DNA from 3 places in the Salinibacterium sp. 10G20-15 genome. Region 1 is predicted to be linked to each of the others. Evidence: predicted binding sites of a transcription regulator. Region 1 holds the regulator's gene; each other region holds the start of a gene.

What was found. The regulator HrcA, encoded in region 1, represses chaperone genes, less so after heat shock. The targets are predictions, from matches to a motif close to TTNGCACTCGNNNNNNNCGAGTGCNAA.
Region 2: the regulator HrcA is predicted to act here: its motif matches at 1,738-1,764, upstream of groES (co-chaperone GroES).
Region 3: the regulator HrcA is predicted to act here: its motif matches at 1,619-1,645, upstream of ACR3YK_RS09485 (Hsp20/alpha crystallin family protein).

The regions. Positions count from the first base shown of each region.
Region 1 covers NZ_CP195118.1:2,216,096-2,219,409, reverse strand. Annotated here, with positions in the region: gene dnaJ (molecular chaperone DnaJ) at 1-689, opposite strand, end outside; gene hrcA (heat-inducible transcriptional repressor HrcA) at 713-1,735, opposite strand; gene ACR3YK_RS10765 (DUF4870 domain-containing protein) at 1,947-2,315, shown strand; gene ACR3YK_RS10760 (DUF4870 domain-containing protein) at 2,407-2,781, shown strand; gene hemW (radical SAM family heme chaperone HemW) at 2,814-3,314, opposite strand, start outside.
Region 2 covers NZ_CP195118.1:1,634,393-1,637,706, reverse strand. Annotated here, with positions in the region: gene ACR3YK_RS07855 (ABC transporter substrate-binding protein) at 1-217, opposite strand, end outside; gene rarD (EamA family transporter RarD) at 271-1,215, opposite strand; gene groES (co-chaperone GroES) at 1,369-1,665, opposite strand; gene ACR3YK_RS07840 (class I SAM-dependent methyltransferase) at 1,789-2,994, shown strand; gene ACR3YK_RS07835 (DUF4190 domain-containing protein) at 2,991-3,314, opposite strand, start outside.
Region 3 covers NZ_CP195118.1:1,969,172-1,972,485, reverse strand. Annotated here, with positions in the region: gene ACR3YK_RS09500 (hypothetical protein) at 1-117, shown strand, start outside; gene ACR3YK_RS09495 (alpha/beta fold hydrolase) at 125-883, shown strand; gene ACR3YK_RS09490 (hypothetical protein) at 1,264-1,542, shown strand; gene ACR3YK_RS09485 (Hsp20/alpha crystallin family protein) at 1,695-2,135, shown strand; gene fgd (glucose-6-phosphate dehydrogenase (coenzyme-F420)) at 2,247-3,263, opposite strand; gene coaD (pantetheine-phosphate adenylyltransferase) at 3,282-3,314, opposite strand, start outside.

The DNA of each region.
Region 1 (3,314 bases):
CCAACCTCACCCTGACCGGGCATCTGCAGACGCAGCCCCGTCTCAACACCGGCTGGGATGTCGACCGAGAGAGTGCGTTGCGCACGAACGCGCCCCTGGCCGGCACACGTAGCGCAGGGGTTGACGATGATGTTGCCGTAACCGCGACAGGTGCCACAGGGGCTCGACGTCATGACGTTGCCGAGAAGGCTTCGTACCTGACGCTGGATCTGGCCGGTGCCTTGACAAATATCGCACCGCACGGGTGAAGTGCCAGGAGCCGCGCAGCTGCCCTCACACGTCTCGCACAGCTCGGCCGTGTTGACCTCAATGTCGCGCGTAACGCCGAACATGGTGTCTTTGAGGCTGACCTCAACGCGAAGCAATGCGTCTTGACCGCGCTCTCGACGGGATCGCGGGCCGGCGGTCTGACCGCCGCCCCCACCGCCGAAGAACGTCTCGAAGATGTCGCCGAAACCGAAGTTGGCGCCGCCGCCGAAGCCGCCGCTGCCGCCCATGTCGTATTGCTGACGCTGTTGCGGATCGCTCAGCACGTCGTACGCATGCGTAACTGTTTTGAAGCGCTCCGACGCATCCGCACTGGGGTTGACGTCGGGATGCAATTCCCGCGCAAGCTTGCGGTAGGCCTTCTTAATTTCCTCCGGGCTTGCTTCGCGCGCAACGCCGAGGGCTTCGTAGTGATCTGCCAAAGTTCCGATCGCTCCTTACGAGCTCAGTTGTCTTCCAAAAGCCGCGACAGGTATCGCGCCACTGCGCGAACCGCCGCCATGTTGTTCGAATAGTCCATGCGCGTGGGGCCAAGCACGCCCAAGCGCGAAACACCGCCGCCGGAGGAGGAGTACCCTCCCGTGACGACCGAAGTTTCTTCTAAACCAAATTCTGCGTTTTCTCGCCCAATGCGAGTTGAAACTGATCCATTTGCCACTTCCATCTCCCCGAAGAGGCGCAACAACGTTACTTGCTCTTCTATTGCCTCAAGAACAGGAAAAATGCTGCCAGTGAAATCTTGCTCAGTGCGAGCGAGGTTTGCGGTACCAGCGAGAACGAGCTTGTCAGCGCGATTAGCAAGAACCTGCTCGATCAAGCTTGTAGCGATTTGGCCAACAAAAGCCTGACGCACGGGGGGAAAAATTTCTGCGAAGCTGGCGAGTTGCTCGGCAGCGTCGGGGAGAGACTGCCCGGTAAGTGCGGAGTTCAGCTTGGCGCGAACCTCACCCAAGAATGACTCATCCAGCGGTTCGGAGACGTCGAGGAGCCGTTGTTCTACGCGACCGGAGTCGGTGATGAAAACCGTCATGATTCGCGTGGCGTGCAACGGAACGAGTTCGACATGCCGCACGCGAGCCGTCGCGAGCGAGGGATACTGCACAAGCGCCACGCTGTTTGTCAGTTGCGAGAGCAAGCGAACCGAACGTGCGAGGACATCGTCTAAATCGTCTGCTTGACCGAGGAACGATTCAATGGCTTGGCGTTGCGCGCTCGTCAAAGGGCGCAAATCGGCCAATTGGTCGACGAACATGCGATAGCCCTTGTCGGTCGGCACCCGCCCCGATGACGTGTGAGGTGCCGTAATGAGCTCTTCGTCTTCAAGCAAAACCATGTCGTTTCGAATTGTCGCTGCCGACACCCCGAAGGAATGCCGCTCAACAATTGACTTAGATCCGACAGGCTCGCGCGTAGCAACGTAGTCCTGGACGATGACTCGAAGCACGTCAAGTCCGCGGGCGGAAACCATGCCACCACCCACCTCTCTCGATTGGCACTCAATCCGTTCGACTGCCAATCTTACTCGACACACCACGAGACAGCCGTTGCACCGCGCGAGTCATAGCGCTAGCGTGTCTGTGTACTTGGGCGCTACCTTTTTGAGGAAATGCTCAGGTGTAACACCGAGCACTTTGATGAAACCCGGGAAGTTCCCTCGTTCACCTGAAAGGCACGAACACATGACTGACGCAAATCCGCAGCCCGCAGCACCGCAGCCGGCAGCTCAACTGACCGAGGCTGAGGACAAGCAGTGGGCATCATTCGCTCACCTTGGTGGAATCATCGGATTCCTCCCCGCGCTTATTATCTGGTTGGTATTCAAAGACCGCGGCGCCTTCACTAACACTGAAGCAAAGGAAGCCCTGAACTTCCAGATCACCATCGCGATCGCCTACGTGATCTCGAACATTTTGGTCGCCGTTGTTATCGGCGCAATCTTGCTCCCGATCGTATTCATTGTTTCGCTGATCTTCTCGATCATCGGCTTCACGAAAGCCAAGGACGGCGCGAACTACCGTTACCCGTTCGCTCTGCGCCTCATCAAGTAAGTCTGCTTATCGGCTAGGCCGATAGCGAGTAGCCTCGGGAGCTTCTGCTCTCGAGGCTACTTTTTTGTCCAAGTAGGGCTTTAATGGAGGCATGTCAGATTCAACGCCTCCCCCCGCCTCGCCGTACGCGCCGATCCAACCGATGAGTCCGAGCGACGAGAAGCTCTGGGCAACGCTGATCCACGTCGGTGGAATCTTCTTCTGGTTTGTTCCTGCCCTCATCGGCTACCTCGTGTTGAAAGACCGCGGGCCTTTCGTGCGCGCTCACACAAAAACGGCGCTTAACTTCCAGATCACGATGGGAATCGGCTATGTCGCTGGAATGATTCTCAGCGTCATCTTCATCGGCCTGTTGCTCGTGATTGGCGTGGGAATCGTCATCCTCATCTTCAGCATCATTGCCGCCGTCGCCGCTAACAACGGTCAGGCGTACAAATACCCGTTGACCATCGAGTTCATCAAGTAACTCGACCTTTCGCGTTCGCGCGAACTTTCGCTCTACACGGGGGCGTCTGCTAGCAATCGCCGCACGACGGCATCCGCGAGCAGGCGCCCTTTCAGCGTGAGGGTGAGGGTTCCCTTAAACGCCGCGGGAGCATCCACCAGTTCATCGGCAATCAGCCCGGCGACTGCTGTGCGGCCTTCAGCATCGAGAGTTGCCGTTTTCAGACCGTCACGCACTCGTGCCCGAAGAAGCACGTGCTCCAAATACTTACTCGAGTCGGCGAGTGTCTCACGCCCGGCTCCCGGTGAGTGCCCGGCAGCGATCCGGTCGGCATAGGCGGCCGGATGCTTGACGTTCCACCAGCGAACGCCTCCGACGTGACTGTGAGCCCCTGGGCCAACACCCCACCAGTCATTACCTAGCCAGTAGCCAAGATTATGACGGCTTGCGTGGCTGATGGCAGGGTCTTCGTCGCGCTTCGCCCAGTTGCTGACCTCGTACCAGTCGTAGCCCGCCGCTGCGAGCTTCTTATCAGCCAGCTCATACATGTCTGC
Region 2 (3,314 bases), 580 kb from region 1:
AGAACGAATACGTTCCCGATGTCGGAAAAATGGTACCGATGCGCAGGATGCCATCACCGGTCGGCGTCACGACCGGGGTGGGCGTCGCCGACGACGAGGCCGGCGAATCGGCTGCAGTCGTCGGCGAAACGGGAGTCACCGGCGAGCTACAGGCGGAGAGCGCCAGCAATAAGAGCGCCGCAACTGCCGCGCACTGAGTCGACCGAAACTTGGCCATGGCTCCCCTCTCTCAGCGGCAATCTCGGGTAATCGCGCGCCTCCAGAGGAATACTACGGGGCGCCGGGGGCCTCGGCTGAGGAACCGAGCCGCGTACGCGAGGAGTGGCGAAAAAGATCGAAGGTAAGAATAGCAAGCGCCACCCATACGATTGCGAAGCCCAGCCACCGTTCGGGCGGCATCGCCTCGTGAAAGATAAAGACCGCGACGATGAGTTGCAGAATCGGCGCGAGGTACTGCGCGAGCCCCATGTACGTTAGCGGCAGTCGCCGGGCGGCCGCCGCAAAAAGGATCAACGGAATCGCAGTGATGGCGCCGAGAAAGAGCGTTAATGTGAGGTGACCGGCGCCCGCAGTACCTGCCGCGAGCTGCCCCTCTGTAGAAAGAACAAGCAGCACGACAACGGCGATCGGGGCGAGAAAGGCGGTCTCGACAGCCAAGCCACCGACGGCATCCGCTTTCGGCCCCACGTTCTTCTTGACGAGGCCATAGAAACCGAAGCTGAAAGCCAGACCGAGAGCAATCCACGGGAAACTGCCATACCCAATCGACAACACGAGAACCGCGAAGGCGCTGATGCCCAGTGCCACCCATTGCAGCGGTCGCAACCGTTCACGCAGGATGACGACACCGAGCAACACGGTGACGATCGGGTTCGTGAAGTACCCCAGTGACGCCTCGACAATGTGACCGTTGAGGCTTGCGTACACATAGATCAGCCAGTTAACGACGACGAAGGTGCCTCCCAAGCCGAGCGTCCACACGGTCCTGCGGTCACGAATGATGGCGATGACTCGGCGATAGCCCCGAGTAAACACCAACAAGATTGCACAAAACACGAGCGAGAGCAGGATTCGCCAGGCCACAATTTCAATCGCGCCCGACTCTTTAAGGGAGAAGAACACGATCGGCATGGCGCCCCACAGGACATACGCGGAGACAGCAAAGCCGAGACCGCTCGGAGAAACGCGGTCGGTAGCGGGCGAGGGAGAAGTCACTTCTAAATCCTAGGGCTGACGACGGACGCTCAGCGCCATCCGCAATGTGTGGGGCGCCCCAGGTTTCGTCCGGAAACGACGAAAGCCCAGAGCCGGGGCCCTGGGCTTTCGAGTTGTCCTACCGAAAACGGCGGACGAGAAATGAGTATCGCGTTAGCGAACGACTACGGCGAGCACGTCGCGAGCCGAGAGCACGAGAAGGTCTTCTCCGCCGTACTTAACCTCGGTTCCGCCATACTTGGAGTAGATGACCTTGTCACCGACTGCGATGTCGAGCGGCACGCGGTTTCCGTTGTCGTCGATGCGACCGGGACCTACGGCGACTACTTCACCCTCCTGGGGCTTCTCCTTCGCAGTGTCAGGAATAACGAGCCCAGACGCGGTGGTCTGTTCTGCGTCAACCTGCTTAATAACAATGCGATCCTCGAGCGGCTTAATGGACACCGACACGTTTGACCTCTTTCTCAAGTACTTGGGCTGGCACACTCCCTGTAGGAGTGCCAGATCAACTATACGGCTTGGTTGGCACTCGATCAACGTGAGTGCCAATTCGGATGCGGATACGGTTAGAGAATGAATCAGAGCGAACTGCGCGAGCTACTTTCCGCCCAAGGGCTTCGCCTCCTGGACTCGTTGCCAGCATGGAGCTCCAGCGACGAAATCGTGCGCACCGTCGCCGAGCTGCGCAAGGCAGGCCACAGCCCGGAACTTGTCGCTGCTGTTCTCAGCCAGTCAAAACTGCGCGCAAAAGCCGCGGGCAAATTTGGCCCCTTCGCCGAGCGGATGCTCTTCACCGAGGCCGGGCTCGAACAGGCAACACGCCTCTCCGTCGCCGCCCAGCACGCCGGCCGCTTCTCGAAAGCCGGGGTGAAGTGGGTGGCCGACCTTGGCTGTGGCATCGGAGCGGATGCGCTCGCTATCGCCGCCCTTGACCTCAACGTCACCGCCGTCGAGCGCGACGAGACGACCGCCGCCATTGCAGCGTTCAACCTCGCGCCGTGGCACAACGCCCAAGTCGTGCACGGCGACGCCGAATCTGCGGATCTGGCCGGCATCGACGGCATCTACCTCGACCCCGCTCGCCGCGACGCCCGCGTGCGCCTCACCAACCCCGCCGACTGGACCCCCTCGCTCGACTTCGCCTTTGGCCTCGCTGAGCACTACCCCACAGGCATCAAACTCGGCCCGGGCATCGACCGCGACCTCATCCCTGACGATGCTGAAGCCCAATGGGTGTCAGTCGGACGCGAGGTTGTTGAGCTCGGGCTCTGGTTCGGAGCGGTAGCCCGCCCCGGCATCCGCCGAGCCGCCCTCGTCATCGGCGATCACGGCACCGCCGAGCTCACGGCAGCTGCCGACAGCGAAGACGAAGTCGCGGGAGAACTCGGCCAGTATCTATACGAACCCGACGGCTCTGTCATCCGGGCACGACTCATTGGTGATCTGGCTCGTCAGCTAAACGCTCGCATGCTCGACACATCGATTGCCTATTTCAGCGCGGATGCCGCAGTCGCGACCCCATTCGCCACGTGCTTTGAGATTGTGGCCGACTTCGCTCTCGACAAGCGCTCGCTCAAGAAGGAACTCGCCAGCCGCAAGATCGGAACCTTAGAAATCAAAAAGCGCGGGGTCGATATCGACCCCGCGACCTTCAGAACATCTCTTTCGCTCAAGGGAGAAAACAGCGCCACACTCCTACTCACGCGAGTGGGCGGCAAACGTCGTGCGTTGCTCGCACAGCGCACGACGTTTGCTGAACCCTCAGCAGCTACTGCCTAATAGCTTCCGTAGTATGGTCCGCCGTAGCTAGCGTTGGCCACGAAAACGAAGAATACGATCCAGCCAATGATCGTGAGCAAGCCAAGCGCGGTGGCAATGTACCCGGTGATGAGGCCCGTGAGCCAGAACGGACGCGCGTAGGGCTGCTTCTTCTGTGCCATGTGGCCCAAGACAACCGCAGCGATACCGGGCAAGAAGCCGAGCGCCATGAACGTGAGAACGATGCTCGAGATACCCGTTGCCATCGAAGCGATCGACAAACCCTTGGGCGGGCCTGCCGGCACGGGACTGTACGCCGCCTGGCCGGGAGTGGGGCCGCT
Region 3 (3,314 bases), 250 kb from region 1:
CTCGGCGCGTTTTCTGTCAGTCTCACCGTGAAATACCGTGCTGCGTCCTTTGAGCTCCACAAGCGACGAAACCTCGAGCGACCGATCGACCAGGTCCTGATCGACCAGCGACGCTAGCCCGCCGATGCACGTCATTCTCATCCCCGGATTCTGGCTCGACGGAGACTCGTGGGCTCCGGTAACCCGCGCTCTTCGAGATGCTGGCCACACCGCGCATCCGCTCACCCTCCCTGGCTTGCGACGCCGTGACACCAACCGCGCGACGGTAACCCTGGCCGACCACATCGCGGCGGTGGTCGCGGTGGTTGACGCCCTCACTCATGTCGAGGCCGACGGCAGCGAGAACGGAAACGACGACGAAGACGAGCGACCGACGCCCCGCATTGCCCTCGTTGCCCATAGCGGCGGTGGCCCCATTGCCCACGCGGTAGCGGATGCCCGGCCCACGTGCTTGGCCAGAATCGTGCACGTCGACACCGTGCCACTGCCGAACGGCATGCCCATCAACACCGAACTGCCGACCGTTGACGGTGAGATCCCACTGCCTGACTGGAGCATCTTCGACGATGAAGACCTCGTTGACCTGACCGACGAACTGCGCACGTGGTTTCAAGAAATTGCGATCCCCCAGCCAGCACTGATCGCAACCACCCCGCAATCGCTCTCCACGCCGGCGCGCTTCAGCGTGCCCGCCACCGTAATCTGTTGCGAGTTCCCTTCCGAGCAAGTGCGAGAGTGGATGAGCGAGGGTGCACCCTTCGCGACCGAACTCGCTCAGCTCACCGACCTCGAACTCGTAGACCTCCCCACCGGGCACTGGCCGCAGTTCACGAAACCGGCTGAGCTCTCGGAGGCCATCATCACGGCTTTGCATCGCACCTAAATCGGGTCTTGCCGTCAGCGACTGCCCGCCTTACACTGAGCAAACGCCAACTATTGAAAGGAGCCTCGCGTGTTTGTTTTCACCATTACGAAGAACCCCACGACCGCCGGCTCCGTCGGCACCCTCACCGCCTAACCGGTTAGCGCTCTCCGCTCACCGGTTCTGACGGTGGCGGCGCTCACGGAGCACACGACCCAACTCGATCATCGCGAGACTGCGACGACTGACGAGTCTGCACCCCCTTCATGGGTGCGTTCGCCTCTCGATGGTCTTCCCTTCTTCAGCGACTCGCGATCACTGTGGGATGCCGTTGGGTCGCCACCTGAAACAGCGCAATTGTGCGCACCTTCCGCATCCACTTTTTTCACGAAAGACACCTCATGAACGCAACTCTGGCGGCTCCGAAAGACCGCCGTGACCATCCGCCCGAACCTCGTCCCGTCGACGAGCCGCGCCCTGCGGCAGCACGTCGTGTGGGAGTCATCGACCGTCTTGCTCTGCATCTCGGCGTCGCTCTCATCACGTGGAGCCGCCGGCCGCACCGCGCTCGACTGCTCGCGTCGGCTGAACTGCGGGCTCAACACCAGCTCCGCCGCGAGCGTGTGGCGCTGGCCCGTGCTCGCACTGAGCAGAAATATCCGCGGCTCATCATCCGATGAGAACCACGTATTCGACCGTCGCCGCAGCTCTCCGGCGGCGGTCGTTTCGTTGTCAGCGAACTTTGAGCAAAACGACTTGGCACTCTCGGGGCGAGAGTGCTAATTTTTGATTGTTGAGTCACGGTGACTCAACTTTGAGAAAGGGGTTTCCCATGACACTGTCATTTGATCCTTTTGCCGAACTCGACAGGCTCACCTCCGCTGCCCAGTCCCGCGTCGGCACCCAGCCCATGCCCGTGGATCTCTACCGCCAGGCTGACGAGTACGTTCTCACCGCCGACCTTCCGGGCGTCGATCCCGGCTCCGTTGACGTTGACGTTGACGGTCAGCTCCTCACCATTCGCGCCGAGCGCACCGCTGGCGAGCGCGAAGGAGCCAAATGGCTCTCGCAGGAGCGCCGCTACGGTTCCTACCTTCGCCAGTTCAGCATCGGTGCGGGCATCGACCGCGACAACATCAGTGCCAGCTACGACAACGGTGTACTCAGCGTGATCATCCCAGTGTCGGAGAAGGCAAAACCTCGCAAGATCGAGGTCAGCACTAACTCCGCCAACCAGGCTCGATCGACCGAGAAAGTCGCTGTCACGAGCTAGACGGCATGCTGTAGCCGGCGGAGTTGATTGCCGGCACAACAACGATGGGCGGATGCTTCACGCATCCGCCCATCGTCAATTAAACCGTGTGCGCGTCTCGCGCCCTAGGCCCTACAACGCCCGCAGTCGCGGAGCGATATCGCGCTCGAAAAGTTCGAGGAAGCGACGCTGGTCGCCACCGGGCGCGTGGAATACGAGGTGGTTGAGGCCGGCCTCCACGTATGGTCGAATCGCTTCGACGATCTTGTCGGGGTCGTTGCCCACGATCCACCGCGACGCGATCTGTTCGATCGGCAGAGCGTCAGCGGCACGCTCCATCTCGATGGGGTCGGTGATGTCGTGCTTTTGCTCTTTGGAGAGCGCAAGCGGAGCCCAGAAACGGGTGTTTTCGAGCGCGAGCTCAGCATCGGTGTCGTACGAGAGCTTGATCTCGATCATCCGGTCGATGTCTTCGAACTTGCGATCGACCTTGGCTGCACCCTCCTTCACGCCGGGGATCAGCGCGTCGTTGTAGAGCTCCATGCCCTTGCCCGACGTGCAAATGAAACCGTCACCGGCACGGCCGGCGTAGCGTGCCACCATGGGGCCACCGGCGGCGATGTAGATCGGGATGGGCTGGTCGGGGCGGTCATAAATGCTCGCACCGTGAGTGGAGTAGTACTCTCCCTCGAACGACACGCGGTCTGAGGTCCACAGTTCGCGCATGAGGCGAACCGATTCACGCAAGCGAGCGAAGCGTTCCTTGAACTCGGGCCAGTCTTGCTCACCGGCACCGCGGAATCCGGTGGCGATCTCGTTGAGTGCCTCGCCCGTTCCCACCCCGAGCATGATGCGCCCCGGGTACAGGCACCCCATCGTGGCGAAGGCCTGAGCGAGCACGGCGGGGTTGTAACGGAAAGTCGGAGTCATCACGCTCGTGCCGATACGGATCGTGCTCGTGCGCTCACCGACCGCTGCCATCCAGCTCAGCGAGAACGGCGCATGACCGCCCTCGTGACGCCACGGCTGGAAGTGGTCGCTGACCGCAACACTCTCCATGCCGTGAGCTTCGGCCGCCACCGCAATCTCTACGAGTTCACGCGGGGCAAATTGTTCGGCTGACGCTTTGTATCCGAGAGTGAGAGTCATAGACCCATTGTGCCGGTGTTAGTCGCGCGGCGCTTGCAAAAACTCAGAAAC